3 regions of the Psychrobacter sp. Ps7 genome follow, and region 2 is predicted to be linked to each of the others. Evidence: predicted binding sites of a transcription regulator. Region 2 holds the regulator's gene; each other region holds the start of a gene.
What was found. Region 2 encodes PhoB, which activates phosphate uptake and scavenging genes when phosphate is short. Its sites were predicted from a motif close to TGTCATNAANCTGTCATAA; they were not measured.
Positions count from the first base shown of each region.

Region 1: the regulator PhoB is predicted to act here: its motif matches at 9,832-9,850, upstream of I3257_RS04100 (inorganic phosphate transporter).
Region 3: the regulator PhoB is predicted to act here: its motif matches at 3,291-3,309, upstream of I3257_RS08600 (porin).

Region 1 covers NZ_JADQAH010000007.1:13,912-25,165, reverse strand. Annotated here, with positions in the region: gene ruvB (Holliday junction branch migration DNA helicase RuvB) at 84-1,064, shown strand; gene I3257_RS04130 (FAD-linked oxidase C-terminal domain-containing protein) at 1,149-2,564, opposite strand; gene I3257_RS04125 (AarF/UbiB family protein) at 2,750-4,411, opposite strand; gene I3257_RS04120 (hypothetical protein) at 4,566-5,270, opposite strand; gene ubiE (bifunctional demethylmenaquinone methyltransferase/2-methoxy-6-polyprenyl-1,4-benzoquinol methylase UbiE) at 5,382-6,518, opposite strand; gene I3257_RS04110 (hypothetical protein) at 6,600-7,310, opposite strand; gene I3257_RS04105 (ATPase) at 7,564-9,273, shown strand; gene I3257_RS04100 (inorganic phosphate transporter) at 9,883-11,254, shown strand, end outside.
Region 2 covers NZ_JADQAH010000023.1:35,574-46,827, forward strand. Annotated here, with positions in the region: gene I3257_RS09075 (DUF3820 family protein) at 1-1, opposite strand, end outside; gene I3257_RS09080 (M23 family metallopeptidase) at 197-799, shown strand; gene phoR (phosphate regulon sensor histidine kinase PhoR) at 796-1,899, opposite strand; gene phoB (phosphate regulon transcriptional regulator PhoB) at 1,980-2,684, opposite strand; gene dtd (D-aminoacyl-tRNA deacylase) at 2,841-3,296, opposite strand; gene asd (archaetidylserine decarboxylase) at 3,409-4,242, shown strand; gene I3257_RS09105 (DUF1287 domain-containing protein) at 4,533-5,138, opposite strand; gene I3257_RS09110 (HD domain-containing protein) at 5,254-5,883, opposite strand; gene I3257_RS09115 (isochorismatase family protein) at 6,064-6,639, opposite strand; gene I3257_RS09120 (rhomboid family intramembrane serine protease) at 6,842-8,563, opposite strand; gene I3257_RS09125 (hypothetical protein) at 8,581-9,510, opposite strand; gene fadA (acetyl-CoA C-acyltransferase FadA) at 9,663-10,835, opposite strand; partial or broken gene I3257_RS09135 (3-hydroxyacyl-CoA dehydrogenase NAD-binding domain-containing protein) at 11,094-11,254, opposite strand, start outside.
Region 3 covers NZ_JADQAH010000021.1:30,649-41,902, reverse strand. Annotated here, with positions in the region: gene I3257_RS08605 (malate synthase G) at 517-2,715, shown strand; gene I3257_RS08600 (porin) at 3,447-4,505, shown strand; gene I3257_RS08595 (CTP synthase) at 4,701-6,335, shown strand; gene kdsA (3-deoxy-8-phosphooctulonate synthase) at 6,566-7,441, shown strand; gene I3257_RS08585 (cation transporter) at 7,472-7,726, shown strand; gene I3257_RS08580 (cation transporter) at 8,005-8,229, shown strand; gene I3257_RS08575 (cation-translocating P-type ATPase) at 8,449-10,809, shown strand; gene eno (phosphopyruvate hydratase) at 11,130-11,254, shown strand, end outside.

The DNA.
Region 1 (11,254 bases), on a different contig from region 2:
GCATGACTTATACGTAGCGTTTGGTTATGCTATTTATACCTATTCTTTAAAAATAATTTTTTAATATAATGATAAAACCTATGATGCAAGATCGTTTGATTAATCCATTCGAAGGGGCAGGCGATGCGCCTGATTCCAATATTCGACCGGCATTATTGGCTGAATATATTGGTCAGCCTGTGGTACGTGAGCAGATGGAGGTGTTTATTGGCGCCGCACGTGGACGAGGCGAGGCATTAGATCATACTTTGATTTTTGGTCCGCCTGGTCTTGGAAAAACGACGCTTGCCAATATTATTGCTCGTGAAATGGGTGGCAACTTGCGTTCTACCTCAGGACCTGTGCTTGAGCGCCCCGGTGATTTGGCAGCCATGCTGACCAATCTAGAAGAAGGTGATGTGCTATTTATCGACGAAATTCATCGATTGAGTTCCGTTATTGAAGAGATACTGTATCCCGCCATGGAAGACTTTCAGCTGGATATTATGATTGGTGAAGGGCCTGCGGCACGTTCTATTAAGCTGGATTTACCGCCGTTTACCTTAGTCGCGGCAACCACGCGAGCAGGATTATTGACCTCACCACTGCGTGATCGTTTCGGCATTGTGCAGCGGCTCGAATTTTATAATATTGCTGATTTGACCACGATTGTGAGTCGTGCCGCCCGTTTGATGCGTGTACCGATGAGTGAAGATGGCGCGGTGGAGATTGCTCGTCGCGCGCGTGGTACGCCAAGGATTGCCAATCGTTTATTACGCCGTGTACGTGATTATGCTGAAGTGAGAGGCGACGGTAGCATCAATGGCGCGATTGCGGGCAGTGCGCTCGATATGCTGGCAGTTGATAGACGTGGTCTTGATCATTTGGACAGACGTTATATTGAGATATTGCACGAACGTTTTGATGGTGGTCCAGCTGGCGTTGAAGCGGTAGCAGCAGCAATGGCTGAAGATCGTGGTACGCTTGAGGATGTGATTGAGCCATACCTTATTCAGCAAGGCTACGTATTACGTACTGCACGTGGACGCGTACTGACCCAGATGGCGATTGACCAGATGTTATGAAATTAGCCTAAAAAATGCGCCTACGTTTAATACTCTAGTTAAACGTAGGCGCATTTTTTAGGCTTTGATTTCTTATAAGCACCATTAAACAGCGGGTAAAGGTTCAGGCCATATTTTACCCGGATTTAAGATATTGTTAGGGTCAAGAGCTGATTTAATCGCTTGCATCAGCACTAAGGCATTACCGTGCTCTTGCTGCATATATTTTTGTTTGCCTTGCCCGATGCCATGCTCACCTGTACAAGTGCCATCCATCTCAATTGCACGGCTGGCAAGGCGGCTGATAATGCCGTCAGCGGTAGCGATTTCTTCAGGATTTTCAGTATCGACTAATAACAAAACATGAAAATTACCATCGCCAACGTGACCGACGATAGGCCCAATCATACCCGATGCTTCGATATCTTTTGCTGTTGCACTGACGCATTCTGCTAATCGTGAAATAGGCACACAAGCATCCGTCGATAAGGCGCTGGCTTCAGGACGTAGAGCAGAGCTGGCATGATAAGCGTTATGCCGTGCTTGCCACAGACGTTTGCGCTCGGCTTCATTGGTATCCCAAGCAAAGTCACGACCGCCGAATTCTTCGATAATATCCGTAAAGATTTGAGCTTGTTCAGCGACGCTGGCATCTGTGCCATGAAACTCTACAAATAGGGTAGGCGTCTCATCCAGATCAAGATTGGCATATTGATTACAGGCTTTAATTTGCATGGCATCAAGTAGCTCAATGCGCGCAATCGGCAAGCACATTTGAATGGTCAGCATCACTGCCTGACAGGCATCCTCAATCGTTGTGAAATGGCAAATACCGCTACCAATACACTCGCTGATGCCGAATAGTTTAAGCGTCACCTCAGTAACAATACCAAGTGTCCCTTCTGAGCCGATCATTAATCTCGTCAAGTCATAACCCGCTGCAGATTTTTTGGCACGGGTACCAGTGCGGACAATCTCTCCACTAGCGGTGACTATCTCAAGCGCGAGTACCACATCTTTCATCGTGCCATAACGTACCGCATTGGTGCCTGAAGCGCGAGTGGCGACCATACCGCCGATACTGGCATTGGCACCCGGATCTATTGGAAAAAACAGTCCTGTATCACGTAAGTAGTGATTGAGCTGCTCACGTGTGACGCCTGGTTGTACGGTCACCGTCAGATCTTCATTATGTACCTGCAATATTCCATCCATCGCATGCATATCGATGCATAATCCGCCATATGGCGCATTTAATTGACCTTCTAAGGATGAGCCAATACCAAATGCAATCACTGGCATTTGATACTGATTGCAAATCTCCACCGCAGCTGCTACCTCGTGCTTATCTTGTACTGCCAAGACGGCATCGGGTGGCTGATTGGCAAGCCACGTCATCGTATGCCCATGCTGCTCACGTACCGTTATATTGGTAGTAAGTTGTTTACCGAAACGAGTTTGTAAGGCAGCAATAGCCTCGCTGTGGTCTTTTTTAGCAATTGATATTTTAGAGGTAGACATGGGTGACTCCTATACAGGGCGTCTTTTTTAACGACACAATGAGAAATGAGGCAATGTAAAGATTAAGCTCTCACTCACTTTAAATGTTACTAAAAAGCAATGAAAGTGAGTGAGAGCTTATTGAATAAAAATTAGATAGTAATGGCTATTAACCAATACTTATTTTCATTAAAAATAACGAAGCGTTAGGCTAAAATACGCCAAACGACAACCAAAATAGCCAATATATAAAAGATAGGCGAGAGCCAGCCAACAACCTGTGTTGCAATGGCAATGAAAATGGCAAAACCTGACAGTGCTAGCCAATCTCGGCGGCGATCATTAAGCATATCCGCACGAATTTGTTGTATTTCTCGCAGTTGACTGTCTTGGCGTGATCCTTGTGAGGCAAGGCTTTGTAAGCCTTGATCCAGTAGCTTTGGAATATCAGTCGTCGATAATAAAATCTCTGGTAACTGCTGACGCAGCTGTTGTAAATTACGCATCGGATCAAGCTGCTCTTTAATCCAACTGCTTAAAATCGGCTTGGCAAGTGACCAGATATCAAGGTCAGGATACAAGTCGCGACCGAGTCCTTCGACATGAACCAAGGTCTTCAATAGCAGCATGAGTTGCGGCGGAATACTCATATGGTGACGACGGGCGATATCTAAGATTTGCATTAAGACACCAGCAAAGTCGATATCATTGATAGACTTTTGTAGCATAGGTCCAACCGTGCGTTTCATATCGCGCATTAGGGCATGCTTGTCTGTATTTGGTGGAATCCAGCCAGCTCTACTGACGATATCAACCATCGCCGTAAAGTTGTTATTCATCACCGCCAACAGCATGCGCGCCACAATGAGCTGATCGTCTTTTGATAGCGTACCCATGATGGCGCAATCAAGCCCGATATAGCGCGGCTCGTGCCCTAAGTCAATCGCTGCCATATCTGCAGTGAGCGTTTTAACCGGCGGCGTCTCTACAAAGACATTACCCGGATGCATATCGGCATGAAAAAAGTTATCGCGAAAAACTTGGGTGAAAAATATCGTTAAGCCTTTTTCTGCTAGTGCTGCTCGGTCATAACCTAGCTTATCAAACACTTCAACTTGCGAGATAGGAACGCCTTGGATACGCTCCATGACCATCACATTTTTGGCAGAATCATAGACTTCTGGTACGTACATCAATGCGGAACCCAAGAAGTTGTTGCGCATCTGAGTGGTATTGTCTGCCTCTAAGATCAAATCCAGCTCGTTTAACATCACTTGGCGATAGTCTTCGACAATATCGATGATATGAATGGCACGTGCCGCTTCAATACGCGCTGATGCCCAATTGGCCAGCTCACGTAGTAGCTCAAAATCAGCAATGATGGTGGTACGAATATCAGGACGCACCACTTTTACCACCACTTCACGACCATCATGCAGCGCAGCAGTATGTACTTGGGCAATAGAAGCCGCCGCTAGAGGTTTGACATCAAAGCGTGCGAACAAGGTGCCAATCGATTGACCAAGACCGTGTTTAGGGTCTTGGATTTGGGTAATGGCCACATCAGAATTGAAAGGTTTGACTTTATCTTGTAGTTGAACCAATTGCTCGATAATCTCAGGCGGCACTAAATCGCGACGCGTTGACAATAGTTGTCCGAGCTTTAAAAACAGTGTGCCCATGTCTTCAAGTGCATATTTAATCGCATTGGGTTGGTGTTTTTTACCCCACGCCGCTGGATGTAGGCGAATCAAACGCGCCAAAGGTTGCAGCTGTGGCGCGTCTTCGATAGAAAGATGAGTATCGATGCGATAAGTTGCGGCGATACGCCAAAGCTCAAGTAAACGGGCGCGATGAGATAATAGCATGAGGTATGGGTACTCTAAAGAAAGTCGAAAATAGGGTGGGCACTGCACTTATTTATAAACTGTGCTTATCTATAAATTGCACTTATCTATAAATTGCACTTATCTATAAAAAGCGCTATCGATAATAGAATTTAGCGATCATCGACGACAACAGTTATTGATGAAACGAGTTATTGAGAAATCGTGCCTGTTCATCTTTGATAGCAGCAAGTTTGGCCTCTTCACGTTCGACATCAGCCCGCAGCTTTAACAGTTGCTGCTTAAGATCGTTTACTTCTGCTGTCTCGGTAGGATCAGGAGCACTATTACCTGCTACCTCATTAGCCCAGTCGCTGACATCGTCAAAAGCGCGTTTGGCACTATGACGCCAGTTACCTTTTAGCTGTGATATAAGTAGATGTAACTGACTGGCCATCGGCTTACCAATAAATGGCTCAAGCTGTCCTGCAACATCTGGATCGAAACCTGCGACCAGTTGTTTGAGCTGCATTAGTACCTTGTAATCACCCGCGATAGGTAAATTGCCTTCGGCACCACGCATCAGATTCAGCAGTTGCGCTGGGTTATCTACAGTAATGGTACAGTCTGGGCGACTATGACCAATCCGTGCGCGCTCCATACTGGCTTGTTGGTGCTCGTTCATCGCGCCACTTTGCTCAAACACACTCTCGGTTGTCACCGGCTCAAAACGCAAACGCTCATGAGTGAATAAAATATCCAAACGAATCTCAGGCATGGCCATATTGAGTCGCAACACTTTGCCAGCAAGCGGTGCCAATCCTGATTTGGTAATTTCATCACTAGCAATAGCAAGGTTAATCAGCTTTTCGGCACCCGCCAAAAGTAGAACAGTCAGCATAAGGCTCTCGCATAGTCAGTTGAGCGCCTGAAAAGAGCGCATCATTTGTAAAGGTCAGTTGCCACCACTTTACGTGATGGCATGTCTATTACGATAGTTTTTAACTTAATATTACGCTTTAAAGCCGCGATGGACAGCGACAATACCAGCCGTCAAGTTATGATAATCACAATTTTCAAAGCCCGCTTGCTGCATCATTTGTTTCAACGTCTGTTGATCAGGATGCATACGAATCGATTCGGCCAAATATTGATAACTCTCAGAATCATTGGCAATCAGCTTGCCCATAATAGGTAAGGCGGTAAATGAGTATAAATCATAGGCTTTAGACAATGGCTCAAATACAGGTTTTGAGAACTCCAAAATTAATAAACGTCCACCTGGCTTAAGCACACGGTACATCGATTTGAGCGCTGCGTCTTTGTCCGTGACATTACGTAGACCAAAGCTGATAGTGACCAAATCAAAGCTATTGTCATCAAATGGCGCGAGTGTTTCTGCATTGGCAAGTACAAAATCGACGTTGTTGCAGCCAGCATTGATTAAGCGTTCACGACCGACTTCTAACATGGCGGCATTGATATCTGATAACACCACATGGCCATTTCTACCGACTTCACGACTAAATACTTTGGCTAAATCACCTGTACCACCAGCGATATCAAGCACATGTTGACCCGCACGCACACCTGATAAGCTAATGGCATAACGCTTCCATAGACGATGGATACCAAATGACATTAAGTCGTTCATGATGTCGTATTTTTTGGCAACTGAGGTAAATACGTCCGCAACGCGTGCTTGTTTTTCAGCTTTATTTACAGTCTTGTAGCCAAAATGCGTTTCTTCATTACCGTCAGTATCAGGCGTATGCGGATTATTGATGTCATCACGCTGATTAAAAAGTGTTTGTTTGGCGGTTTGTATTTGTGCAGATGCATTGTCTACAGTGTTGTTATTGGCGTTGTTGCTGGTAGTATGGTTTGGCATAGTGGTTTGTTGGCCTTGTGGCGTTCCCGTTGGTAGGTCTTGGACTTGTGTAAAGTCATTTCTCTTGCTGTTTTCGATGCCAGCATCAATCCCCATATTAAGCGTGGTATTAGTTTCATAGCTTTGACGTGCTTGCACTTGTGCCGTAATATTTTGATTGTGGGTGATGCTATCTCTGACCAATTTATCTTGTAAATGACCATTGATGGTAGGCTTTTGATTGAGATGCGTGTTGTTATTATGGGTGTTATCGGTCATAGCATTATCCTGTTATTCACTTTTATGATTATTGGTTTGCAAGGTATAAAATAGCAGCTAACCAAGCAAATGATGCGTCTATCATACACCAAACGTCATTGGCTTACCGCCATTATCCGTCTCATGAACACGGTCAATAATCTCAAGCTCACGCTCACAAAATGGTTCAATAAAGCCGCTGACACTTTTTAGTGGTTTCATCGCTTTAAAGCCTGAATCGATAAATTCATACAAAGGCTGATAGTTGTAACGGTAGGCGGTGCCTTTTGCTAAGGCAAAGGCTTTTTGCAACATAAAAGAGTTTATATATTTATCAGTACGATAGCACACCTCTTTTAAGTGACCAATTTGGATACGTCTGGTGTCGGCTTCATTGACCGCACGATAGGCGTTCAGCATGCTGTCTTCGTTAACGGCTAAATCTTGGGCCAATAGCCATTCTGCTAAATGTAAATCTAGCTCTATCGCTAAGATAGCTGCTTGTATTGCCATGCTGCCAGTCTCTAAAGCCGCTGCTGGCGCAAAACGTTCAACTTTTTGCGCTTTAGGCACAATACGTTCTAACTGTCTGGCCAGCAATTTAAACTCATCGCCGCCATACAATTGTGTCAAAAAATAATCTGCCATCAGCTGATTTTGAGGTTGTTCAAATAAGGTTTTATGAGTGTTCTGAATACGATCTCGTTGCCAAGCTTGCACCTCGCTAAGTTTATCGTTTAATGCCAAATCTTCATGATAAGGCAGTGCCCAAAAACGGTTCAAATGTTGTTGTAAGTCGGCTAAAGAGGCCATGGTCAGTAAACCTGCATAAAAGTAAAGAGGATTAAAAGGTTGCGAATAAAAAGCTCAGGATAAACCGTGTTTTATATTTTTGGTTTTTGTATTTATAGAGCGTGATTACAGCATGTGTCTGAGATTGTGTTCACCTTAAAAGAAAATAAAGCAGAATACAAATGTCAAACTGTTACATAGCAGCGTTATTTACCGAATTGCTGCAATGCTATGATGACGCTAATACGCTTTCAATCATAGGATGATGACAGTTATGAGCAAAAATAATAAGACGACTGAATCCACCGCACCACAAGCGCTAAGTACACAATTTAGTGAGCAAATTGTCGATGAGCGCCTAACCCCCAATCCCCTGAGCCAGTTTTCTATGGACAAAGATGCACTGAGATTGGCACTGGTCACGGCCCAATATGCTCTACGAGCAACGCGGCAACAGACGCCGCCAATCCTCAATAAACCAACAGGGCTATTGGTATTGGTCAATGGTATGGAGCAGGCAGGCAAGGGTACCGCTGTCAAGCAATTGCGCCAATGGGTAGATCCTCGACTACTTAAAGTTGAGGCAACCGTTGGTGATTGTCCCTTAGCATATCAGCCGATTTGGCAGGCACATACCAAGGCGTTACCCCGTCATGGCGATGTGATGGTTCATTTTGGCAACTGGTATGCTGACTTGCTTTATAACGTCATGCGTATGGCAACGTCAGACAATGATAATGATAGTGATAATAAGGAACAGTCAAAAAATCTAAAATCAAAACGCACAAAGCCTGACAATGACAAGTCTGACAAGGACAAAGCGTTACCGATTGCGCAATGGCAAGCATATTTACAGCAGCAGCTTATTAAACTACAAGCGTTCGAACAGGACCTCGCTGCCAATCAAACCCGACTGCTTAAATGCTGGTTCCATGTCGATATCGAAACGTTGCAAGCGCGACTGAATGACGATGAAGCCGATCCGCAGTTTTTATACCAAATTGACTGGAATAGTAAAAAAGTTATCGAAACCTTTAATCAAGTGGCTACCGTTCTGCTACGCCAGCAAGATGATTGGATCATCATTGATGGTGATGACAAGTCAGATGCGGCTGACCATTTTTGCCATGAAGTGCTACAAGCGATGCAAACCGCGCTAATGAGTAGTAAAATAAATACAGTACAAACCTCTAATAAATCGAAGGCTAAGAAGCAAGCTCAGCAAGCACTCAAATCAGCAAAGTTTGAACCCGTAAAAATTCCTAAATTTTTAAAAGATATCGATGATGCAGAGATTGATAAGTCGGACTACCGTGATGCGTTGGTAGAAAAACAAGTTCGCCTTGCCCAGTTGCTGCGTGCGCGCAAAGGGCGTCATATCGTTTTTGCCTTTGAAGGAATGGACGCTGCTGGCAAAGGTGGCGCGATTAAAAGGTTGGTTGCGCCGCTCGACCCACGCGAGTATCAAATTTATAATATCAGTGCGCCAATGCTGTATGAGCTGCAACATCCTTATCTATGGCGTTTTTGGACCAAACTTCCGAACGAGCAAACCGACCGTATTAGCCGTATTGCCATTTTTGATCGGACTTGGTATGGGCGCGTTTTGGTTGAGCGCATTGAGGGTTTTGCCACGGATGAGGAATGGCAGCGTGCTTACGATGAAATCAATCGTTTTGAGGCGGATTTAGCCGCGGCGGGGACAATCGTTATCAAATACTGGTTGGCTATCGATAAAAAAGAACAGCTTAAACGTTTTGAGGCACGTCAGGAGACACCGCACAAGCAGTTTAAGCTGACGGACGATGACTGGCGCAACCGTGATAAATGGTCAGATTATGTGCAGTCTGCGGCGGATATGCTGGCACGTACCGATACAGAGTACGCACCGTGGTGCGTCATCGCGACCAATGAGAAGCGTCAAGCACGTTTGGATGTTTTAGATCATGCGATTAAGCAACTATCAGCGGTGTGTGGCAGCTGATATGTGATTGGTCATTATTATATATTTAACGTTAAATAAATTCAGGGAAAGAGAGTATAATGCGGCGTTACAGCAGGATGTTTTCTAACACATATGCTGGCAGTTACAAATCTTGCAATATCATCATGCATTATGCGCTTATATTTAATATAATAGGCGCGTAATAGCTCCTGCTGTGCACGAAACTCACTGAGTGAGTAGAGTGTTTTTACCCTTTGACACAGACATTTTAATCACTCTGGTTAATAAGTTTGGCAAAGGTTCTTACAATAGCAGTTATTAGCACCAAAATTATTACTACGACATCTCTAAGCCGCAAGCTGCTGTAATCAGACGATTTGGCAATATTCCTTGCGGCTTTGTGACATATTGAGTGATGTGTTTTACCTTATTTACTGCCTTTACGTAAAATAAAATACGAGTAAATAAAAGATAAGCGTTAGGGTAGAGCACCAAGATAGCAGTAAGAAAAACCGTTTTTTAGCAAGCATATTGCGCGTTTCATATACGTTATATTAATGTCAGAAGCTATCACGAGCATTATTAATAGCCGCGCAATGTCATCAACCGCCTATAATTTCAATCAGCTTACGCAGGACGTATCAACGTATGGGTATTAGCAACAGTTCTACAGAGCCAGCCAAATCAGTCGGTTCTATGAGAATAAATCTATTTTTTGCCATTTTACTGATTGCGATGACCTCCTACTTTTTGTGGTGGGGTCTAGATTACACGATGCGTCAACAGACGACGCTATTTATTGTGGCCACCGCTTTTGGTGTCTTTATGGCATTCAATATTGGTGGTAACGATGTCGCCAACTCCTTTGGTACCTCAGTGGGTGCAGGGACGTTGACTATCCCGCAAGCGCTGGGTATCGCAGCGATATTTGAAGTGTCCGGAGCCGTACTGGCAGGTGGTGAAGTCACCGATACCATTCGAAGCGGCATTGTCGATTTAGATGGTCTTTCAGTAACGCCCAACCAATTCATTTATGTCATGCTGTCAGCGCTCATCGCTGCCGCATTTTGGCTGTTATTTGCCACTAAAAAAGGTCTGCCCGTTTCGACCACGCACGCTATTATTGGCGGCGTTGTTGGTAGCTCTGTTGTATTAGGTATCACGTTAGGTGGTACTGAAATGGCATTATCAACGGTGAATTGGAGTACGATAGGCACCATCGCGATTTCTTGGGTATTGTCACCGCTATTGGGCGGCGTTTTGTCCTATGTATTATATGGACAGATTAAGAAAAACATCATTGAATATAATGATAGAACAGAGGCGCACATTGCGACTTTGAAAGGCGACAAAAAAACCTTAAAACAAAACCACAAAGAATTTTTGGACGGTTTAACAGAATCAGAACAGCTGGCCTATACGTCAGCGATGTTACGTGATCAAGAAATCTATAAAGATGATGATTGCGATGTTGAAGATTTAGAGACTGACTACTATAAACAGCTTTATGAGATTGAAAATGAACGCAGCAACCTTGATACGCTAAAAGCGTTGAAGCAATGGGTTCCTATCATTGCGGCAGCAGGCGGCGCGGTCATGGCCTCTTTGGTCATCTTTAAGGGTCTAAAGAATGTCAATAATGGCATGACGACGCTGCAAGGCTTTTTAATCATGGGTATGATCGCGGCGCTGGTGTGGCTTGCGACCTTTATCTATACCAAGAGTATCCGCGGTAAACATAAAGAGGATTTGACCAAAGCGACGTTTATTATGTTTAGCTGGATGCAAGTCTTTACCGCCTCTGCTTTTGCCTTTAGCCATGGCTCAAACGATATTGCCAATGCAGTAGGCCCTTTTGCTGCGATTATGGATGTTATCCGTACCAATAGCATTGCGACTGAAGCCGCTGTACCGCCTGCGGTTATGCTGACCTTTGGTGTTGCGCTTATCGTTGGTCTTTGGTTCATTGGTAAAGAAGTCATTCAAACGGTTGGTACAAATTTGGCAAAAATGCATCCCG
Region 2 (11,254 bases):
TAAAGATTCAGCCATGGATAACAATAATAGATAGCAACATTGGTATTTTATGTAACGTTTTAAAAATACGTAAACTTTAAAAGAAACGTTATATTTATGGGGATAAAAAATAGAGATAACAATGATATACAAAGAATAGATAACTTCACTTATATAATATCAATTGAAGTCCATTTAAAAAACTAAAGAGAGATAGATGCCAGCAGATGACAATAATCCGCAATTAAAACAAAAGAAAAAGCCAACCTTTTTAAATCGTGTACTCAGTGTGCTTATTAAAGCGGCTGTATTGTTGATGCTATTATTTGTATTTGATAGGCTCTTACCCAGTATCAGCCAACAAACTCAGTCATTTGTGATAGCAAAATGGCAACAGCTCAGTTTGTTACAGCAAGAACTACCGACGGAAAACAGCTTACCCAGTCCACTTCCAGAACAACATCTAACAGATACATGGGGCGCTGCACGCAGTCAAGGTCGCAGTCATGAAGGTATCGATATCTTTGCCGCACGAGGCACACCAATACGAGCCACGACACAAGGCATCGTCAGCAAAGTTGGTGAAAATACGTTAGGCGGTCGTGTAGTGGTCGTGGTTGGACCAGGCGGCGCAGGGCATTATTATGCGCATTTAGAAGATTATGCAGATATTAGTCCAAACGACTGGGTCGATGCTGGCGATATCATCGGCTACGTCGGCGACAGTGGCAATGCAAAAGGTACGCCGCCACATGTGCATTACGGTATTTATATCAGCGGCAGTGCAGTGAACCCCTATCCACTTTTACAAAAAGATTAGGGTATCGCAGCTGATCTAATGTGGGCAGCTGGAAATACCATACTGAACGTCGAGCCTACCCCTTCTACTGATTCAATTTGTAAATTAGCCTCATGCTGATACAAGACGTGTTTAACGATGGCCAAACCTAGCCCTGTGCCGCCAGTCGCCCGACTACGACCTTTATCAATACGATAAAAGCGCTCCGTCAACCGTGCGATATGCTCAGGTGCAATACCAATACCGTTGTCTTCGACGGCAAATCGGCAACCTTCTGACGTTTTTGTCCAGCTAATGGCGATATTACCGCCCTTGGGCGTGTATTTGATGGCATTAATCACCAGATTAGAAAGCGCGCTATTTAGATACATCTCTGAGCCATACAGTCCGTCATAAGTGTCTATCTGCAAGTGAATGGTATGCCCATACTCTTGATTGTACGCTTGCGCATCATCATAAACATGGGTCAGCAGCTTGGTCATATCAATATAACTGAGCTCATGGGTTTCTTCGATTTCGATGCGAGATAACAGCAATAAGTCATTCACAATTCTATTCATACGCGCAGTCTGTTGGCTCATCAGCTCAAACCCTCGCTTCCAATGCGGCGGCATATCTGGCTGATCCGAAAAATTTTCTAGATAACCCATCATGACGGTCAACGGTGTGCGTAACTCATGCGAGACATTCGCCACAAAATCGCGGCGCATCTCTTCTAAATGATGCAAGCGCGTCACATCATAAATAATGAGCAGCTTCTCATCGCCAAAAGGCGTGAGCTCACACTTTAGATAACGCTTGGGCGCGCGCCACGAGACAATGTGCACACCATCCTGAGCACCATCGTTAGGGTTGGTCGTCGCCTGATAATACTGACGAAATTCAGGCGCACTAATAAAGTCAAAAATGCACTTACCTTTATCTGATAACTGTAACAACATTAAATCTTCGGCGGCCTGATTCCACCATTCGAGCCCATCATCGTCATTGAGCAAAACCACCGCATCACGCAATGCGCGTAGTGCGCTTCTAATTTTTTTGAGTTGATCCGTTGTATTCTGCTGAGTTGCTAGCAGTGATTTATTTTGTTGGTCGCCTTGAGCCGATATTAGGGTGTTCATCCATCATCCTTATCACTATTCGCCGTTTTTCACTGTGCTACGATTGACATACTGCTTTTATAGCGAATAAAAACCGTCCGTTAAATTGGTTCAATAAAGCTAGAAAATCGATAGCCTGTCCCGCGTACTGTCTGTATCAACGTATCACATTGATGCGGTCGTAGTAATGTCCGCAAACGTTTGATATGCACATCAATGGTTCTATCTTCGATATATACATTACCGCCCCATACTTGGTCTAGCAGCTGCGTCCGCGTATAGGCACGCTCTGGATGACTCATAAAAAATGCCAGTAATCGATATTCCGTAGGACCAACATCAACCACTTTACCAGCCGCTGTCACCCGCTGACTTTTGGGATCAAGGCTCAGATTGCCGATTTCGATAGGTTTATCACTACTGAGCGCGTTACTACGACGCAATACTGCTTTGATTCTGGATATTAACTCACGTGTCGAAAAAGGCTTGGTCATATAATCATCAGCACCAGCATCAAGGCCATGCACCTTGCTGTCCTCTTCACTTTTAGCCGTCAACATAATGACTGGTATCTCAGCAAGTAGCTCATCATTTTTGAGCAATCGACAAAAATCAATGCCACTTTTATCGCCGGGCAGCATCCAATCTAGCAAAATCAGCGCAGGGCGGTGATCGACCACTTGTTGGTGCGCCTCAGATACATCCGCTGCCTGCAAACTATCAAATCCCGCCATCTCTAGCGTCATGACGATCATTTCACGAATCGCAGGTTCATCTTCAACAATCAAAATTTGCTCATTATACATACGGCATTCTCAGTGTTAGAGGACAACATTTAGCTGACAAAAAAGGCGATAAATGCTCGCCTGCTGCTCCCTATTAAACGGGGTAATTATGACAGCTTAATGACATTCAACTTTTAAGCGGTTCATAGGTCTCGTGACGGCTAATGCTTAGTTTACTCAATCTACTTCTAACAAGAAATTCAATGGCCCATCATTGACGCTCGACACTTGCATATTAGCGCCAAACTGACCCGTTGCCACGTTTGAATGTTGCGTGTTGGCGTAGGCGACCAATTGTGCAAACAACGCTTGCGCCGCATTAGGTGCCATCGCCCCACCAAAGTCAGGGCGACGACCCTTGTCTGTTTTTGCCATTAGCGTAAACTGTGATACCAATAACAGTCCGCCACCAACTTGCTGGACATTTTTATCCAGTTTGCCGTACTTGGCAGGATCATCATCATTGTCAAAAATACGATAGGTGAGGATTTTATCCACCATGCGCTGGGCGCTTGTTAGGTCGTCATCAGGCCCTAAACCAATATAAGCCAATATGCCTTGCTCAATCGTACCAACACACTGCGCATCGACGGTGACACTAGCACGGCGTACGCGCTGTATAAGTGCTTTCATTTACGGATTCCTTACCAATTATGCCCATACAATAATACGCCGTCCATGATAAAATACGGCCATTCTCTTGCTTATTAATTATTACATCACACCCTATTTTGGTAGCCTCATTATGAATGTATTCACTACTTTACAACAGCTTGTCCCGCAGCAGCAACTGAGTAAAGTTGCTGGGCGTCTAGCCGCTAGCCGCCATCCTTATGTTAAACGCACGTTTATCCGTAGCTTTGCTAAAGCCTACAACGTCAGCTTGGACGAGTATGAGCGCCAAAGTCTCAACGCCTATGAGAGCTTTAATGATTTTTTTACTCGTGAGCTAAAAGAAGACGCGCGCCCTATCGACATGACGCCTCATGGTATCGTCAGTCCTGCCGATGGTATTATCTCGCAGTTGGGTCAAATTGACGACCATAAATTGCTTCAAGCAAAAGGTCGCTATTATGACGTTGGTCAACTGCTTGCTGACAGTGAAGATGGACGCTATTTTGCGGATGGCAGTTTTGCGACAGTTTATCTTGCGCCCAGTAACTATCACCGTGTACATATGCCCTTCGCCGGCACCTTAACCAAAACCCGTTATGTACCGGGTACGCTATTTTCGGTCAACAATACTACGGCAGCAAATGTGCCAGACTTATTTGCGCGTAATGAACGCTTGGTTTGTCTGTTTGATACAGCATATGGTAAAGCAGCGGTGGTGATGGTTGGGGCGATGATTGTCGCTGGTATCGAAACCGTGGCGACTGGTAAAATTGCTCGCACTGATGATATTCAAGAAGCTGAGCACAATATGAGCTTTGAGAAAGGCGATGAGCTGGGTCGTTTTTATTTAGGCTCAACCGCAATTGTCATTTTACCAAAAGGCGCAAAAGCAGATTGGCAAGACAGTATGCAAGCCGATAGTGTGGTAAAAATGGGACAGCTACTAGGGACTACTAACGCTTAATAATTGAGCGATTTAACGACTCAAAAAAGCTCAGTTCAGCATCCTAATTTATGCTTAACTGAGCTTTTTATTGTGGGTAATTATCTTATCGCAACATATTAGGGCGTGTCATCAATTAGCACATGAATACATTTAGTGGTCTTAAAATGTCTAAATTTTGCTAAACATCGTCAGAAATTTTGTCAATATATTCATATTAATGGCAATTTCTTCCTTGTTTATCTACAATTTTTCTCATTTTAAGCCTCACAATCTAATTGATGACACACCCTAGTTAATAAAAAAAGTAGTTAATAACGAAAGTGCTTGAGAATAGGATAAGCAAATAAGATGTTTTCTTCTTGCGTACCGCGTCCGATATTGTGAATAATCAGCGGTGTACCATCCGCAGCGACTTTATCGGAGACAATACCTGTATGCGGCAAATTACCATTCGGTAGCCGCCACGTCACCACATCCCCTGCTTGAAAACTGGCTTTATCAGTCGTCGATAATGTCTTTGCGTGACGCGCAAAAAACACTTCAAGATTGGGCACTCGGCGATGATCGATATTCTTATCGGTTGATTTCAGCCCCCAAGTCTTTGGATAAGCCGACCAATTTGACTTCATATCATGGTTGACTAATTGCTGTAGATCTATATTTTGCAAGCGATAAGCACGGACGATAACATCGGTACAGACGCCAGTTTCTATCGGCACATCGCCACGCGGAAAATCCAACTTGCGGTAAGCAGGATCATAGCTGGTGGTAATGCCGATCTGTTTTTTGGCATCGTGCGCCAGTTTATCACCATTACTAATAGGTGCGGCAGCCTGAGTTAGTTGCGCCAAAGTTAATAGGCTAACAAAGACGAGCGATTTAGCGAAAACCTTATAAGTGCCAGTGACTCTCATTTAACAATCTCTCTATATAATGTACTTAATCGCTCATTTAGCTAATTCTAAATACTTTAATATTTAAAGAATACAAATATTTGCAAACATGTAAACGGCAAAATGATGGCTTTACTTAAGCATCAATCAACCATCCTTGCTGAGTCGCATAGTCGATATTTTTTGATAGCCAATCATGAATGGGAGGAAAGCTGTCTTTGATAAAAGCAAGTGCTGTAGTCACTTGCGAGCACGTGACGTTAGCATCAATCCACGTTTCCCCGTTGGTATTTAAATTCAATAAAAAAGGCAATAAGCGATCAACCACTCTGAGCAGCTGGGTTTCTTTACTGCTACCCGTCTCCTGCTCTTCCCAAATCTCATTTAAATCCATGATGCCATTGCCACGCTCAGCTTGCAATCGAGCAATGCCTGCACGTTCTTCAATGTGCGCCTCGCTACGACTATTTGCGAATAAAAACGTATCGCCTGCGTCAATCTCACCCAAGTCATGTACCAATGCCATCTTGAGTAGTTTTTCATGATTGACATCTAGCTCAAACTGTTCAGCAATAGACCAGCACGCCATGGCTAAATGCCATGAATGTTCGGCAGAGTTTTCTTTGCGTGTGGTATGCGTCACATAGCTACGACGATTGATACGTTTAAGCGCATCAAGCTCTAATAAGAAATGAGTGACATGATCTATATCAATGTTTGAGGCAAGCGTTGGGTTGGTTAATAAAAGGGGTTTGGTTGATGGCATAAATTTTCTCTTAATTTTTCTACGAATATATAGCGCTTCATTTTACCTTTACGCATAAGCAAGTATTATACATTTTATGAGCGCTATAAAAGAGCATGTCAACCTATAGCTAATTAGCACCACTATAAAAAATAGCGCTTATGTGAGTAAGCGCTATCGGTTTTATCTTGAATAAAAGAGCTATTTAATCAAGTTACTGATGGTTTTAAAAGCAGGGTCTTTACTACTTCGGCATAACTCAAACAGAATGGTTTCAACCGTGGTAATCACGCCACCAGCACGGCGAATACGGCGAATTGCTTGCTTTTTATCATATGGAAAACGCGAACCGACTGCATCACCAATGATGACGGGCTGCATACCATTATCTAGCAAATCAAGCGCTGTTTGTAGTACACAGACATGTGTCTCTACGCCAAATAGCAAAACAATGCTTCGATTTTGCTGCGCTAAATAATGCCACGAATCATCATTATCACAAGCGCTAAAAGTGACCTTTTCAAAGCTTTTGGCGTTATCGCCTTCTAATACCTCGCGTATTTCAGGTAGCGTATCGCCGAGCCCTTTTTTATACTGTTCATTGAGCATGATAGGGATATTCAGTGCTTGTAAACCTTTAATAAGCGTCACTGTTTTTTTGACGATGTTTTCATGGTCATAAATATGCGGTGTTAAGCGTTCTTGAACATCGATTATCATCGCTTGGGTATTTTCGCGAGCGATTCGATAGGTACGATCGGTAATCATAGTAGACATGGCACACTCCTTGTACGGCTGACTTTATTGTTAAAGGCTATGTTAATTTTATCATTGATATTGTCTTTATTAGCCTTACTCTTATTTAGTCATAGTTTGCTGAGGGCGTCAATGGAGATAGTCTCTAATAATGATTAATAACAATTCATCACGTTTGATTCATACTGCTTAGCGTAGGTTTTTGATTATGAATAGCCAATAACTATATATTATGACGCCTAGCATTACGTAATAAAGACTGTTTTTGAGTCATGACCATGCCCACACCGAAAGCAACGCCAAAACATAAGGTTAAAAGATAATACACCATATAACTGAGCGTGTTTATAAATGCAAAGAACATGCTGGTTAAAGTAATGATTAATATCGCAGCGATAGTACCGCCGAATAGCTCTCGATATTTTTTATTAAAAATCTTAAAGACCACCAACGGTATCGCGATACCAAACAAGCCAAATGTAGCACCCCAAACACCTGCCATGTCCATATCAAAATATAGCACCCCTAAAACATTAGCGAAAATACCACATATAAAAAAGGCCATCGCAAAACGTATAGGACCCAATACTTTTTCCAAAATATAACCTGTAGCAAACAGCATCCCCAGACTCATTACTAAATGCATAATTCCTGCATGTACAAAAAGTGCTGTGACCACCCGCCAATACTTACCAGCTTGCAGCGCGTCCATCGTCAACCCACCTACACTATTTACCTGTCTAGATAAAGGGTCAATGATATCCATACCCATGAATACGGTCAGTATAAATGCACCTATACAGGTCAGTATTAACATTAACGTCGCAGGTCGCTCTTTATTACTTCTAAACCAAACTACTAGGCTTTTTGATAGATCACTTACTGGTGCTCGTTTTTTTACGGGCTTTTGTTTTTGTATATGTTTTCGCTTTTGTATATGTTTTTGCGTACTTTTCTTTTCTTGACTATCAAACTCTGCTGCGAGAACGAGCAACAAGCACAGCACCATACCAATAAAAAATGAACCAAACCCCCAAACAAAATCACGATCTAAGCTATCAGCAAGTAACCCTGTTTCAGGTAATAATACCAAGTGTGGCAAATTAGATTGCCTATTAGCCGTAGAAATCGTGTGTAAGTAAGCATTTCTGCTATTTGATGATTTAAGTTTCTTAAAGTAGCTGATATTAGAGAGGTCTTTGGCTTCGTACTTATGGCGCGAGTCGTTAATAAACGCTGAGTATTGACTGTCTTTAATACTTTGGTCTGCACGATTATTGTATTTCGTGTGATAGCTAGAACCTAGCCAAATATTCTCAGCGGCTATAAATGGCGTCGCAATGTAATAATCAATATGCAATGTTGAGTCAAAATATCGTCCACTGACTACTTGTGTTTCTATATAAGAAACGCTCTCTAATTTGAGTGGCTCAAAATCATTTACTCTGAAATACTTTTGCTTTGGATAATGACGAATATCATTCAAGCTATTTACTTCAATGACCTCGTAGGCAGCTTTAGACAAATAGTTTTGGCTGAGAACGAGTGGTATCACTAATGCTAAAACCATCGTTATAAAAAAGTAGCCTGAACTACTACGCTTAACCCACTTTAAGGTCAAAAGCTCGTACCTCGGCCACATCCAAATGCTGACGACTGAAACAGATAAAAGGAGAGGAATACCAAAATTCCAGTAGCCTTCCTTTAAAGGTAGAATATCTAGATAAATATCAAGCAACCAGCGTAAAGCCCCAAAAAGCAGAATGGTCAGAATACTAAGACCTAAATATGGCAAGAATACTTGCTTTAGTCTTAGCTTGATCGATTCTTTAGCGCTTAGGCTTTGTGTTCGCTTCTGTTTATCCCTTTTGCTTACTCTTTTTTTGTTTCTGCTTCTATTTTTATCCTTATACCTATACTGGCTTTGCTTGTTATTATCATCCATGCACTATCACCACTAATCTAGCGTACCTTAAACTGTTGAAATGCTTTTTTATCAATCGTTGCTTTTAAAACTAATAGTAAGCAAATAAACATGCCAATGATAAAAAATCTAAAGAATTTTGCTAACTCTTTATCTGCTTTTTCGTTAAGTGTGCTCAACTGAGATACAAGTATTATTGGGTCATTAATATGTTGCTGACCTGACAATCTAATCGCTTCTAAATAACCATACTTAGTATCTGAGTTTTGCAATTTTTCAAAATAATCAGCAGTAGATATCTCTTCATTTGCATATTGTTGTCTAGAAATCCTTTTAAAATTTTCTATTTGTTGAACTTTCTCTTTTTCTTCAAGATCATTATCAATAACCTTAGTAAAAGCCTGTCCCCACCAGATATCTTTATCTCCATAAAAAGGAGTGGCAAAATATAAGTATATTTTTAACTCTTGTCTAGATTTCCCCATCTCCCTAGTATTGAAGTAAGAAACAACCCCTTGTTTCTCAATACTTTTATTATCAAATTGGAAGTATTTTTGTTTTGGATATAATTTAATATCACTTATATTACTTATATCAATAATGTCATATGCTGCTTCATATAAGTAAGCTTGACTGATTGATATAGGCGGAAATAAAGCAAGTATCATCACCAAGTAAAATACATTAGCGCTATTATCATCAAATAATTCAAATCGTAGCAGTCTAATCCTTGATCGCATTATGACAAGCACTAAAATAACACTGACAATTATTGGGATAATTAAGTTCCAGACCGTATCTTTTAGAGGCCATATCCCTAGACAGATGTCCAACATCCATCTTATGATGTTGTAGAATAAAATGGCGCCAATACTAAAACCTAAAAAAGGAAGAAAGATATATCGCATTTTTAACTTAAACACCTCTAAATCTAAGCGCCTCTTATCTGACGATTTATGATGTGCCATTTATACTCTACCTTTCATTAATATGACTTAAACCAAAAAAAGCGCCTCCAACATTAAGTGAGAGACGCTCATTTTACAAGACATTAGTACAAATTTAATCGACAAATATCAGCTTTATTAATATTTACTGCTATTTGGAGATTAGAGAAAAATTACACACGCTCAATAATAGTCGCGATACCTTGGCCAAGACCGATACACATAGTCGCTAGACCGATTTCAGTATCCGACTGCTCCATAGCGTTAAGCAAAGTAACCGTGATACGAGCACCTGAACAGCCCAGTGGATGACCTAATGCAATCGCGCCACCATTAATGTTGACGATGTCTTGCTTATCCGTCAAATTCAATGCTTTTAGTACTGATAGACCTTGCGCTGCGAATGCTTCGTTTAGCTCGATGGTTTGCATATCATCGATGCTCATGCCAGCACGCTTAAGTGCTTTTTGCGTCGCAGGTACTGGACCATAACCCATGATAGCAGCATCACAACCAGCGACTGCCATGCTACGAATACGAGCACGTGGCTTTAGACCTAGCTCTTTAGCTTTTTGCGCGCTCATCACTAACATTGCTGATGCACCATCAGATAGTGCAGATGAGGTAGCAGCAGTTACTGTACCGCCTACTGGATCAAAGGCTGGACGTAGCTTTTGCATTTGCTCCATCGTCGCATCAGGGCGAATCACTTCATCGACAGTACATAGTTGCAAGCGACCCGCTTCGTCATGACCTTCGATACCGATGATTTCATTGTCAAAACGACCTTCGGTGGTCGCAGCCCATGCACGGCGATGCGACTCAAGACCAAAGGCATCTTGCTCTTCACGAGTGATATTGTTCATGCGACCAAGCATTTCAGCGGTCAAGCCCATCATGTTTGAGGCTTTAGCATAATGCTTTGACGCTTCAGGGTTAAGATCAACGCCATGCATCATGCCGACGTGACCCATATGCTCAACACCACCGATGATGAAAACATCACCTTGACCGGTCATGATTTGGGCAGCAGCAGTATGTAGCGCCTGCATAGATGAGCCGCACAGACGGTTAACGGTTTGACCGCCAGCAGTCTTTGGAATACCAGCAAGCAAGCCGATGTTACGACCGATGTTTAAGCCTTGCTCTAGTGTCTGATTGACACAACCCCAGATAATGTCTTCGACGTCACGTGTGTCAAAGTCGTTACGCTCAACCAATGCACGTACCAATTCGGCAGACATGCTATCAGCGCGGACATGGCGGAACATACCGTTTTTGGTTTTACCCATCGCTGAGCGTACGCCATCTACGATGACCACGTCTTTTGGACTTAAGATTGTCATACTATCTTCCTTTTCAATTTTTATTGTCAGTGTAGTCAGCCCATTTCAATGCTATTACTTCGTCAATCTCACTTGAAGTACAATACGTACCTCTGCGCTCGATTTCCTTGTACTAGCATTAAATGAAGCCAACTATAATCGTACGTGTGCTATTAAAGATTTGTTATTAAAAAATAGTGCCATTAAATATAAATAGATTAATAGCTCTCACCCTCAAACAGCACACGTACGGCACTTCATCCTAGTAATGACTGCCTATTACGCGGTGGCGTAAAAGGTCTCGCCTGCTGCTGCCATGTCGCGAATCTTCTGCGGGGCTTCATAAGCTTTACCAAGGTATGCGTATTTTTCACACAGTGCCAAGTAGTTATCTAAACCCATTTGGTCAATATAACGGCAAGGTCCACCGCGGAATGGCG
Region 3 (11,254 bases), on a different contig from region 2:
GGATAAGCACTAATAAAACCTCTTAGCGCCTGTTTCATATAGATTATCATTATAATACAACCCCAGTATTTATCTAGTGAATGATGTTTTCTTGTTTATTTCTTTATTTGATAGTAGGATGATATTTTGCTTAAGCGCTATTTTGTCTTACTATTGATGTGTCGCCATATTGTGTTGTCGCAGTGATGATGCTTGCCAATGTTATGCAGTTGAAACCGTTTACAGTAGGTGCAAGGCAACCGAGCTCAAATCGTACACTGAGTACATTAAGCAAGGTTGATACCATCATCCGTTATAAATGCTTTGACCATGCTAATGGCTAAAGCGGCAAAAATATAGGTTAATAGCATAGCATAAATAGTTAATTTGCTATTAACCACCAGCTTGTAAGATATATCAGTAGGTTTGCTTAGTATTTCATCTAAATTTGGAATAGATGTCTAAGACCGATAATGTGTAATCATTGCGGTAGCAACTTCGTATTCACACCCCTCACGAACAGATAAGGATAACAACATGAGCCAGTCTTCTAACGCCAATCGTATTCAAAAAGGCATTCTTGCCATCGACCAGCAATTGTATGACTTTATTGAAAACGAAGTGCTGCCGAAAGTCGGTGTTGATTCAGATAGTTATTGGTCAGGTTTTGAAAAAGTCATTAAGGAGTTTACGCCGCGCAATAAAGCATTGCTTGCAACTCGCGACAAGATTCAAGCGCAGATTGACCAGTGGCATCTGCAACATCCTGCCAAAGACGGCAACATTGATTATCCTGCTTACAAAGCATTCTTACAAGAGATTGGCTATCTGTTGCCAGAAGGCGATGATTTTAAAGTTAGCACAGAAAATGTCGATGATGAGATTGCTCATATTGCAGGGCCGCAGCTAGTCGTACCAGTACGTAATGCGCGCTACGCATTGAACGCAACCAACGCTCGTTGGGGCAGCTTGTATGATGCTTTATATGGTACTGACGTTATCAGTGACGAAAATGGTCAAGAAGCAAAAGGTGGTTACAATCCAACTCGTGGCGCTGCTGTCGTTGCTTATGCCAAACAATTCCTAGATGAAAACTTTGCATTGGCGTCAGGTTCATATAACGACGCGACCGGCTTTAAAGTGGTCGATGGTAAGCTTGAAATTGTCCAAGGTGATAGCAGTACTGAGCTAAAAGATGCCGAAAAATTCGTTGGTTTCGTCGGTGATGCAGAAAGCCCAACGGGTATTTTATTAAAAAACAACGGTTTGCATGCAGAGATTCAAATAGATGCCAATCATCCAGTCGGTAAAGACGACCCTGCACATATCAAAGATGTGCTGCTTGAGTCAGCTATTACGGCAATTCAAGACTGTGAAGACTCAATCGCTGCCGTCGATGCAGAAGAGAAAGTGGAAGTGTATCGCAATTGGCTTGGTCTCATGAATGGTGACTTGCAAGAAACCTTTGAAAAAGGTGGCAAAACCCGCACACGTCAGCAAAATCCAGATCGTGAGTACACCACCCCAGCTGGTGGTAAGCTTATCCTGCCAGGTCGTTCGTTATTACTGATTCGTAACGTCGGTCACCTCATGCAAAACCCTGCAATATTGGTCGACTTGGGTGATGGTCAAGAACAAATATTTGAAGGCTTGATGGATGGTCTAATTACACCACTATTAACGCTCAATGACCTTAAAGGTAAAAATGCGCTATCGAATTCACGTAAAGGTTCAATGTATATCGTTAAACCAAAAATGCATGGCCCTGAAGAAGTTAAAATGGCCAACGATTTATTCAACGCAGTAGAAGACTTATTAGGCTTAGAGCGTAATACCATCAAAATCGGTATCATGGATGAAGAGCGCCGCATGACGGTCAACTTGAAAGAAGCCATCCGCCAAGCAAAAGAGCGTGTCATTTTCATCAACACAGGGTTCTTAGATCGTACTGGTGATGAGATGCATACGAGCATGAATGCAGGCCCATTTGTACCTAAGGGTGAGATGAAGTCACAAGCATGGCAGCCAGCCTACGAGCAGTGGAACGTTGATATCGGTTTAGAGACTGGTCTACAGGGTGTTGCTCAGATTGGTAAAGGCATGTGGGCGAAGCCTGACGAGATGAAAGAGATGATGGACACCAAAGCTGCACATCCTAAGTCTGGAGCCAGTACCGCATGGGTACCGTCACCAACAGGGGCAACTTTACACAGCATGCACTATCATCAAGTGAGTGTTGCTGACGTTCAAGACAGTCTAAAGTCACGTGAGCGTGCCAGTCTAGACGACATTTTAACCATTCCATTAGCAAAAAATATCAACTGGACTGATGAAGAGAAGCAGCAAGAGCTAGACAATAATGCTCAGGGCATCTTAGGATATGTTGTGCGTTGGGTAAACCAAGGCGTTGGTTGTTCTAAAGTACCGGATATCAATGATGTGGGTCTGATGGAAGACCGTGCGACTTTACGTATTTCCAGCCAGCATATTGCTAACTGGTTGCACCATGACGTGATCACTGAGGAGCAAGTGCTTGAGACAATGAAACGTATGGCAAAGGTCGTTGATGAGCAAAATGCTGGTGACAGTGACTATCAACCAATGGCTAGCAACTTCGAAAACTCTTATGCATTCAAAGCAGCTTGTGATTTGGTATTCAAAGGGCGTGAGCAACCTAGTGGTTACACTGAGCCACTACTGCATCAGGCACGTCTTGATCTAAAAGCAGGCTGCTAATATTGCGCAGGTTAATATTAAAATATGGCATACTTGACATTACATTATGAGACTTATATGACTGACTAGGCTTCTTCTTGGTTTTTATACTTAATAAGAAGTCTGTGATAGCCATTGACTAAGGTTATAGTCTGGAAACAAGAGCAGTGAAAATACCTTTTTACTGTTCTTTTAGCAATTTTCCGATCTCAATTGTGACTGTCAGTATGTCATAAATCACATTTATTATTTTTTATTAGCCCTATTTGTTAATGAACAAGTAGGGCTTTATTTTTGTTAATTAAAGGATATTCATTACGCTAGTTTCAAGTTCTTGGTAATTATATTAATCAATAATATCTTTATCTATTTGAGCGGATAGGGATTTTTTTACAATGACCTACATTCTATAGTAGATATGGCATTCAACAAATACTGGGTTTAAAAATCGAAAAAAAATGTTGCAAATTATGTCAAAGTTGTTATGCTTGTATTCGAAGTATGAGTTTGGTAACGGATGTTACGCAACGGAGCGATAAAGACCTAAGATTACATGGCAGTTACTTTTTAATCCCAGTTATGTAAGTCCTTGTTTTTTTCATCTTACTGTAATAGAACTTCGCCACACTTGTTTCTGACTAATCTCGGTAGCCAGTTACACATTATATCTTTGAGGATTTGTGACGATACCATTATGAGCACCAGCTAATAATAGCTAGCTTATTACTAAAATTGTAAAGTGGAGATACCCCATGAAAAAACTACTTTTAGCTACAGCAGTTGCTGCCCTATCTGTATCTGCAGCCAATGCAGCGCCGACTGTCTATGGTAAAGCATTCTTAGCTCTTGACTATGTCAATGCAGATTTCAATGCAACTGCGGCTGGTGAAGATTTCGATGAAAACACAGTAGAAATCAACTCTCATTCTTCACGTTTAGGCTTTAAAGGCTCTGAAGCCATGACTGCTAATACTGATGTGATCTATCAGTTAGAGTATGGCACAAGCATTGACGGTGATAATGATACTTTCTCTAACCGTGATACTTATCTTGGTGTTAACAACAAGCAATTCGGTGAGTTCCGTGTTGGTAAAAACCAATCTAGCCTAGACAAAATTAACAACGTTGTTGTTAACGAAGGTTATTGGGATAACATGGGTACTAACGACATGGAAGACGACGTTGTTGAAGCCTTAAACATGGCTGACAGTCGTCGTATCAATAGCTCAGCTATTTGGACTGCACCAAAATACAATAATCTACCATTAGAATTGTATGCTATGTATAGCTCTGATGATGATAACTTCAACAATGATGCTGGTTTTGGCGTTGCAATGATGTTTGACCAAGGTACAGGCTTCACTGCTGGTGTGGCTTATGACAAAGATCAGAACATTCAAGGTGATATCATCCGTGGTACTGCAACTGTAGACTTAGGTAAATACATCGCTGCTCCTGTAACACTTGGTGCGCTATATCAAGTAGCTGATTTTGATTATGCTCGTGATACTAAGAAAGAAAAAGGTTTAGTGGTTAGTGCTCAAATGGGTCTAAGTAACTTTGCTCGTCCAGCATCTGTATACGCACAATACAACAAAACTGATAACCTTAATGGTTGGAATGATGCTAATTCAGACCAAATCGTTGTTGGTGGCAAATACTTCTTTAAAGACAACATCATCATGCATGCCTATGCTGGTATGAACAATGCTGATGATCTTAAGAGTCTTGATGTAGATGGTGAGACTTTAGTTACTAGAGGCGATGCTGAAGTATTCGTAGTTGGTAGTGGTCTAGAATACAAATTCTAATCTAAGCATTAGAATCTGATTATAAAAACTCATCCTTCGGGGTGAGTTTTTTTTGTTATATCCTTTTTGAGTGGGTAGTACGTTATAATAGCTAAGTACTAAAAATTGAATGTTTCAAAGAGTTTATGCTTTTGCCCTATATTTTTTGACGTATTTTTAGTAAAATCCTTCTTTACCAATTACCGACAGAGTACTATGACCAAGTTTATATTTGTGACCGGTGGGGTAGTGTCCTCACTAGGAAAAGGTATCACCGCAGCCTCTCTTGCAGCGGTCTTAGAAGCCCGTGGCGTGACCGTCACGATGACCAAGATGGATCCGTACATCAACGTCGATCCCGGTACGATGAGCCCATTCCAGCATGGCGAAGTATTCGTCACCGAAGATGGTGCAGAGACTGATTTAGATTTGGGTTACTATGAGCGCTTCTTACGCCATTCAAAAATGAGTAAGAGCAATAACTTTACTAGTGGTCGTATCTATCAAAACGTGCTAAATAAAGAGCGCCGTGGTGAATATCTTGGTGGTACAGTACAAGTTATTCCACATATCACTGATGAAATTAAGAGTAAAATCTTAGCCAGTGGTGAAGGTTATGATATCGCTATTATTGAGATTGGCGGTACCGTTGGTGACATCGAATCGTTACCATTTATGGAAGCCGTCCGCCAAATGCAAGTAGAGCTTGGTCGTAATAGAGCCATGCTGATGCATTTGACGCTAGTTCCTTACATTGCTAGTGCAGGCGAAACCAAAACCAAGCCAACGCAGCATTCAGTAAAAGAGCTGCGTTCTATCGGTTTGCAGCCTGACATATTGATTTGCCGCTCTGATCACCATATCTCGCAAGACAACCGTCGCAAAATAGCGTTGTTCACCAATGTGGAAGAGCGTGCAGTCATTATGTGTGAAGATGCGCAAAGTATTTATCAAATACCACGCACGCTTCATGAGCAGGATCTTGATGATTTGATCTGTGAGCGTTTTGGTTTAGATGTACCAGAAGCAGATTTGAGTGATTGGGACAAAGTGGTTGAAGCGCAGCTTAATCCTGAAATGAGCCTTACGGTAGCGATGGTTGGTAAATACGTCGAGTTACCTGATGCTTATAAGTCGATCAACGAAGCACTGCTGCATGCTGGTATCACTCATAAAGCCGATGTCAAAATTGACTATGTTGATGCTGAGCGTCTAGAAGACGACGACAGCTTATTGGCACAGCTGCACAATGCTGATGCCATCCTAGTACCGGGTGGTTTTGGTGAGCGCGGTACCAATGGTAAGATAAAAGCCATTACTTATGCGCGTGAAAACAACGTGCCATATTTAGGTATTTGCCTTGGTATGCAGCTAGCAGTGATTGAGTACGCGCGTAATGTACTCAAAATCGATGCCAACTCTTCTGAGTTTGATCGCAAAACGGCAGAGCCTATCATTGGTCTCATCACTGAGTGGTTAGATGAGCGCGGCGAATTACAGATTCGTAGCGATGACTCTGACCTTGGCGGCACCATGCGTCTAGGCGCGCAGCAAGCCGAATTGGTTGCTGGCAGCAAGCTTAGCCAAATCTATGGCGCCAAAAATATCACTGAGCGTCATCGTCATCGTTATGAGATGAACAATCGCTATATCGAGCCATTAGAGCAAGCAGGCATGACCATATCTGGTTATTCTGCCAAGCAGCATCTAGTAGAATCGGTCGAGATTGCTGATCATCCTTGGTTTGTCGCCGTACAATTCCATCCTGAATTTACCAGCTCGCCACGCGGTGGTCATCCACTGTTCAACAGCTTTGTAAAAGCGGCTAAGAACTATAACGAAAACAAATAATCGTTAATGTATAAAAACTTACATGTATAAAAAAGACTGATCTTCGGATCGGTCTTTTTTTTGAGTTTAATTTTATGACTGTGGCTATGAATGAGATTGTTTTTAAGCAATAAACATGACAATTTTTTTAATGGTTGGTCAGCAATTACGCTTAACCCCTTTTTTTACTGAGTCTATCGGTTACAATATGGGAGAGAAATATTAATAACAATAAAGAGGGTAACGACTTCATGGAACATTTATCAACGGCGCAATCACATATCAAACTTACTACGCCAAATGGCAATACTCTTAATATCGGCAACGACCAGCCATTTGTGTTGTTCGGTGGTATGAATGTCTTAGAATCAAAGGAATTGGCCTTCGAGATTGCAGAGCAATATATCGAAATATGTCAGCGTTTGGGCATTGGCTATGTCTTCAAAGCCAGTTTTGATAAAGCCAACCGTTCAAGCCTGCACTCATATCGAGGTCCTGGATTAGAGCAGGGTATTGATTGGCTGGGGCAAATCAAAGAAAAATTCCAAGTGCCTATTATCACGGATGTACATGAGCCGTATCAAGCGGCACCCGTCGCAGAAGTCGCAGATATCATCCAATTACCAGCATTCTTATCACGTCAGACAGATTTAGTACACGCGATGGCGAAGACGGATGCGATTATTAACATCAAAAAAGCGCAGTTTTTAGCGCCGCATGAGATGCGTCATATCGTTAACAAATGCCTTGAAGGTGGTAACGATAAGTTGATCCTTTGTGAGCGCGGCAGTGCCTTTGGTTACAATAATTTGGTCGTTGATATGCTTGGTTTTGATACCATGAAGCAGATGGATATCCCCGTATTTTTTGATGTGACTCATAGTTTACAGCAGCCAGGCGGCCGTAGCGATAGTGCGGGTGGACGCCGTGAACAAATCACAACATTGGCACGAGCAGGGATGGCGACAGGATTGGCAGGGTTGTTTCTAGAAGCGCATCCAAGCCCAGAGACTGCAAAATGCGATGGTCCATGTGCGCTACGTATGAGCCAATTAGAGCCGTTTTTGCGTCAGTTGAAGCAAATTGATGACTTGGTCAAAGGCTTTGAGGTGTTAGATACCCATTAATGTATTCACAGACAATAAGAGGCTGAGATTATGGCGATGCAAACAGCAACAGTCAGTATCGAAAATATCGATGATGATGAAGGATTAAAGAGTGTGATGACAGCGCTGAAAAATATCACAGGAGTGACGGCCATCGAGCTTGATCCTGATAATAATGTTGCCACCATACGTTATGAAGATACAGACACCAGTATCCATGCGTTTACGGCGGCAATCAGTACGGTCGATTATGTGACCCAGCCATTTCCTCTTGATGCACCGCAAAACCCACGTCATGATGATTAGACGTTATTCTAAAATAAGCGCTATTTTCTGTCACTTAGGCATAAATTCACGGTTCCATTATTCACGGTTCCATTATTCACGGTTCCATTATTTACGGTTCTATTAATAAAGTGATAATCAAAGAGCCTTGTTGTTAACCGTGATAGGGCTTAAGCTGGTTAAGTGCTATTTTTATAACGTTTTAAAAGATAGCTGTCTTAAAAAGACAATTATAAAAGCAGTTCTTTAATAAAAGTATTTACCTATAAAAACTCAGTTACAAAAATAAGGAGCCTCTCATGGCAAACCAAACACGTATTATTAAAATTGATGGCATGACTTGCGGTGGCTGTGTGGCCAGTGTGCATAACGCCACTGCCGATATCGATGGCTTAGACGATATCAGCATTGAGCTGGCAGATAATCAAGCGACGGTTACTTTTGATGATAGCAAAACCAGTGTAGAGACAATTGCTGCTGCTATCGACGATGCAGGCTTTGATGCCACTGTTGCCAATGCTTAACCTACTCCGTTTGTATTAAAAAACCGGCTATCAAGGCTGGTTTTTTAATGGTTGAAAATTATTGATAGTAGCGTACTAACTATTCAGTGTGACCATACCAATATCAAATTTAAAAGTGTGCTATTTGTTTGACTTAGATATTCCATCCACTGAGTTGCTGTCCTAGCTCAGACGACTTTATAACGCCATAACGCATAAACGCCATACCGAGTTTTATTTATGAATGATATTACCCAAACCGACAATCATGACGCCTACGATGTAAAAACTGACATTCAATCCAATACGCCGCTCGCGCCGCAGCGTGCACACTTGCAGCTAGCAATTGAGGGGATGACATGTCAAGCCTGCGCCTCGCGAATTGAGAAGGTGCTCAACAAAAAGCCGTCGGTATACGAGGTGAGTGTAAACTTCGCTGGCGAGACTGCGAATGTTGATTATGATCCGACCCAGACAACGCCTGAACAAGTGACAGAATGGGTAAATAAAACAGGCTTCGTTGCCAATTTGCAGGCGGCCGATAGTTTGTTTGCAAAAACAGACGAAGATACCGCGATTCACTACCCATGGCGCTTGATTGGGTTATGGATTTGTTTGGTGCCATTTTTAGTTGGTATGGCAGGCATGCTCGTTGGTCAGGGTATGGCGTGGATGCCGCCGATTTGGACTCAATTTATATTGGCGACCATTGTACAGTTTGGATTTGCCTTGCCATTTTACAAAAGCGCTTGGGCGTCGATTAAAGGTGGTCTTGCCAATATGGATGTGCTAGTCGTCATCGGTACCGTGACTATTTGGGCGTATTCAACGTATCTATGGCTGACTCATGGCGATGGCACTTTAAACAGTTTGCTGCAAAGTGGTCATGCTGGTGGTCACGGTGTGGATGGCAGTCCTGCAGTGTATTTTGAAGCAGGCGTCATGGTCATTGCTTTTGTACGTACGGGTAAGTATCTAGAAGAGCGCACTAAGAAACACAGCCTCAATAGTATCGATTTATTATTGTCCTTAACGCCCGATGAAGTCGAACAGCAGCAGCCTAATGGTGATTTTCATAATGTTGCTCTTAAAGACGTGCAAGTTGGTGATATTTTGCGTGCCAAGCAAGGCAGCCGAGTTGCAACCGATGGGGTAGTTATCGATGGTGCTGGCTGGTGTGTGGAGAGTCATTTAACGGGTGAGTCGGTACCGCTTAAAAAAGAAGTGGGAGATAAGTTGTTGGCAGGGGCGTTGGTTGAAAATGGCAGCTTGTTATACCGCGTCAGTGCTAAAGGTAGTGATACAAAGCTTGGTGATATGGTACAAGCCCTCAGCGATGCCCAAGGCTCAAAAGCCAATTTAGCCCGTCTCGCCGATAGAGTGACGGCGGTATTCGTACCAGTCGTCGTTGTCATTGCGCTTACCACCTTTGGAGTGACGTGGTGGCTGACTGGCATGATGGATACTGCCTTGATGCATGCCGTCTCGGTGTTGGTCATTGCTTGTCCTTGTGCTTTAGGTTTGGCAACGCCAGCCGCTATCATGGCTGGTATGGGTGTTGCTGCTCGTCATGGCGTCTGGTTCAAAGACGCACAAAGCCTTGAAGCGGCAGGCAACATCGATACAGTAGTGCTCGATAAAACAGGTACTTTGACCATTGGTAAGCCGACTATCGTGGACCATGTGATGGTGGATAAATCGATCGCAGTCGATGATGTGTTACAAATTGCCGCAAGCGTTGAAGCACATGCCAGTCATCCGCTAGCAACAGCATTGGTTAACGTGGCTACTGAGCGAAATTTGCCGTTGATGAATGTGACTGATATTAGGGTCATTAAAGGCGCTGGTATACAGGCCAATATTGAAGGTTTGGGTGTGGTAAAAGTCGGTACCGCAGAGTTTGCTAATTTAACACTGCCTAAGCTGATGCCAAAGGTATGGCAAATTGCCAGTACCGTTGCCGTTAGTATTAATGATGAAGCTTTGGGTGCTTTTGCTCTAGCTGACGACTTAAAAGTAGATACTCCGAAGGCTATTACTGCGCTACAAGATGCAGGTATCAATGTTATTTTGATGAGTGGTGATAAGCAGTCTGTGGTCGATCATGTGGCAGGGCAGCTGGGTATTGAGCAAGCTTATGGTAAAATGAGCCCACGCGATAAGGCCAGTCAAATTGCCTTGTTGCAAACGGCTGGTCATAAAGTTGCAATGGCAGGTGATGGTGTCAACGATGCGCCAGCGATGGCAACTGCCGATGCAAGCTTTGCCATGTTTGAAGGCACAGATGTTGCCCAGCATAGTGCGTCTGCCCGCTTAATGGGTGAGTCACTGATGCATATTGATGCCGCGCAAAAAATCGCTAATGCAACAGTGCGCAACATCAAGCAAAATCTGTTTTTTGCTTTTATTTATAACTGCCTTGGTATTCCGCTGGCCGCTTTTGGTTTCTTAAACCCTATGATTGCCGCCGCTGCGATGGCGCTCAGCTCTATTTCAGTATTAATGAATGCCTTACGATTGACCCAATTTAAAACAAAGGTTGAGCTGGATAACACAGTATCTGGCTCCCACGCTAAAACAGAACGTCTAACAAAAGCATAAGAGTCATATAGCTTTTAATATTATAGGTGCTGAGACAAATCCATAATTGGTAATTTGTTTATCTAAGTGTGATTTTATCAGCGCCAGTCGGTGCAAGATAAGGGAAGTTTGGCAAAATTTATGCTATGATGCCAAGCACTATAGCTGACGATTAAAGTATTAAAACCACCTTTAATCTTGCTCAAAACTTGCTGATTATATAGATAAGCAAAGCTGGTTTGAGCATAGCACTATACGATATTTTGCTTTATCTTTTTTGTATTCTAGTTGCCGTTATTTATCCCACAAACTTGGCATGACCAAAGGAATTAACAGACATTATGTACGCTGAAGAAACCACCAACGTCACCGCAATTAAAGACATTCGCGCCCGTGAGATTTTAGACTCGCGTGGTAACCCAACCATCGAAGCTGATGTAATCTTAGCTGATGGCACTATCGGCCG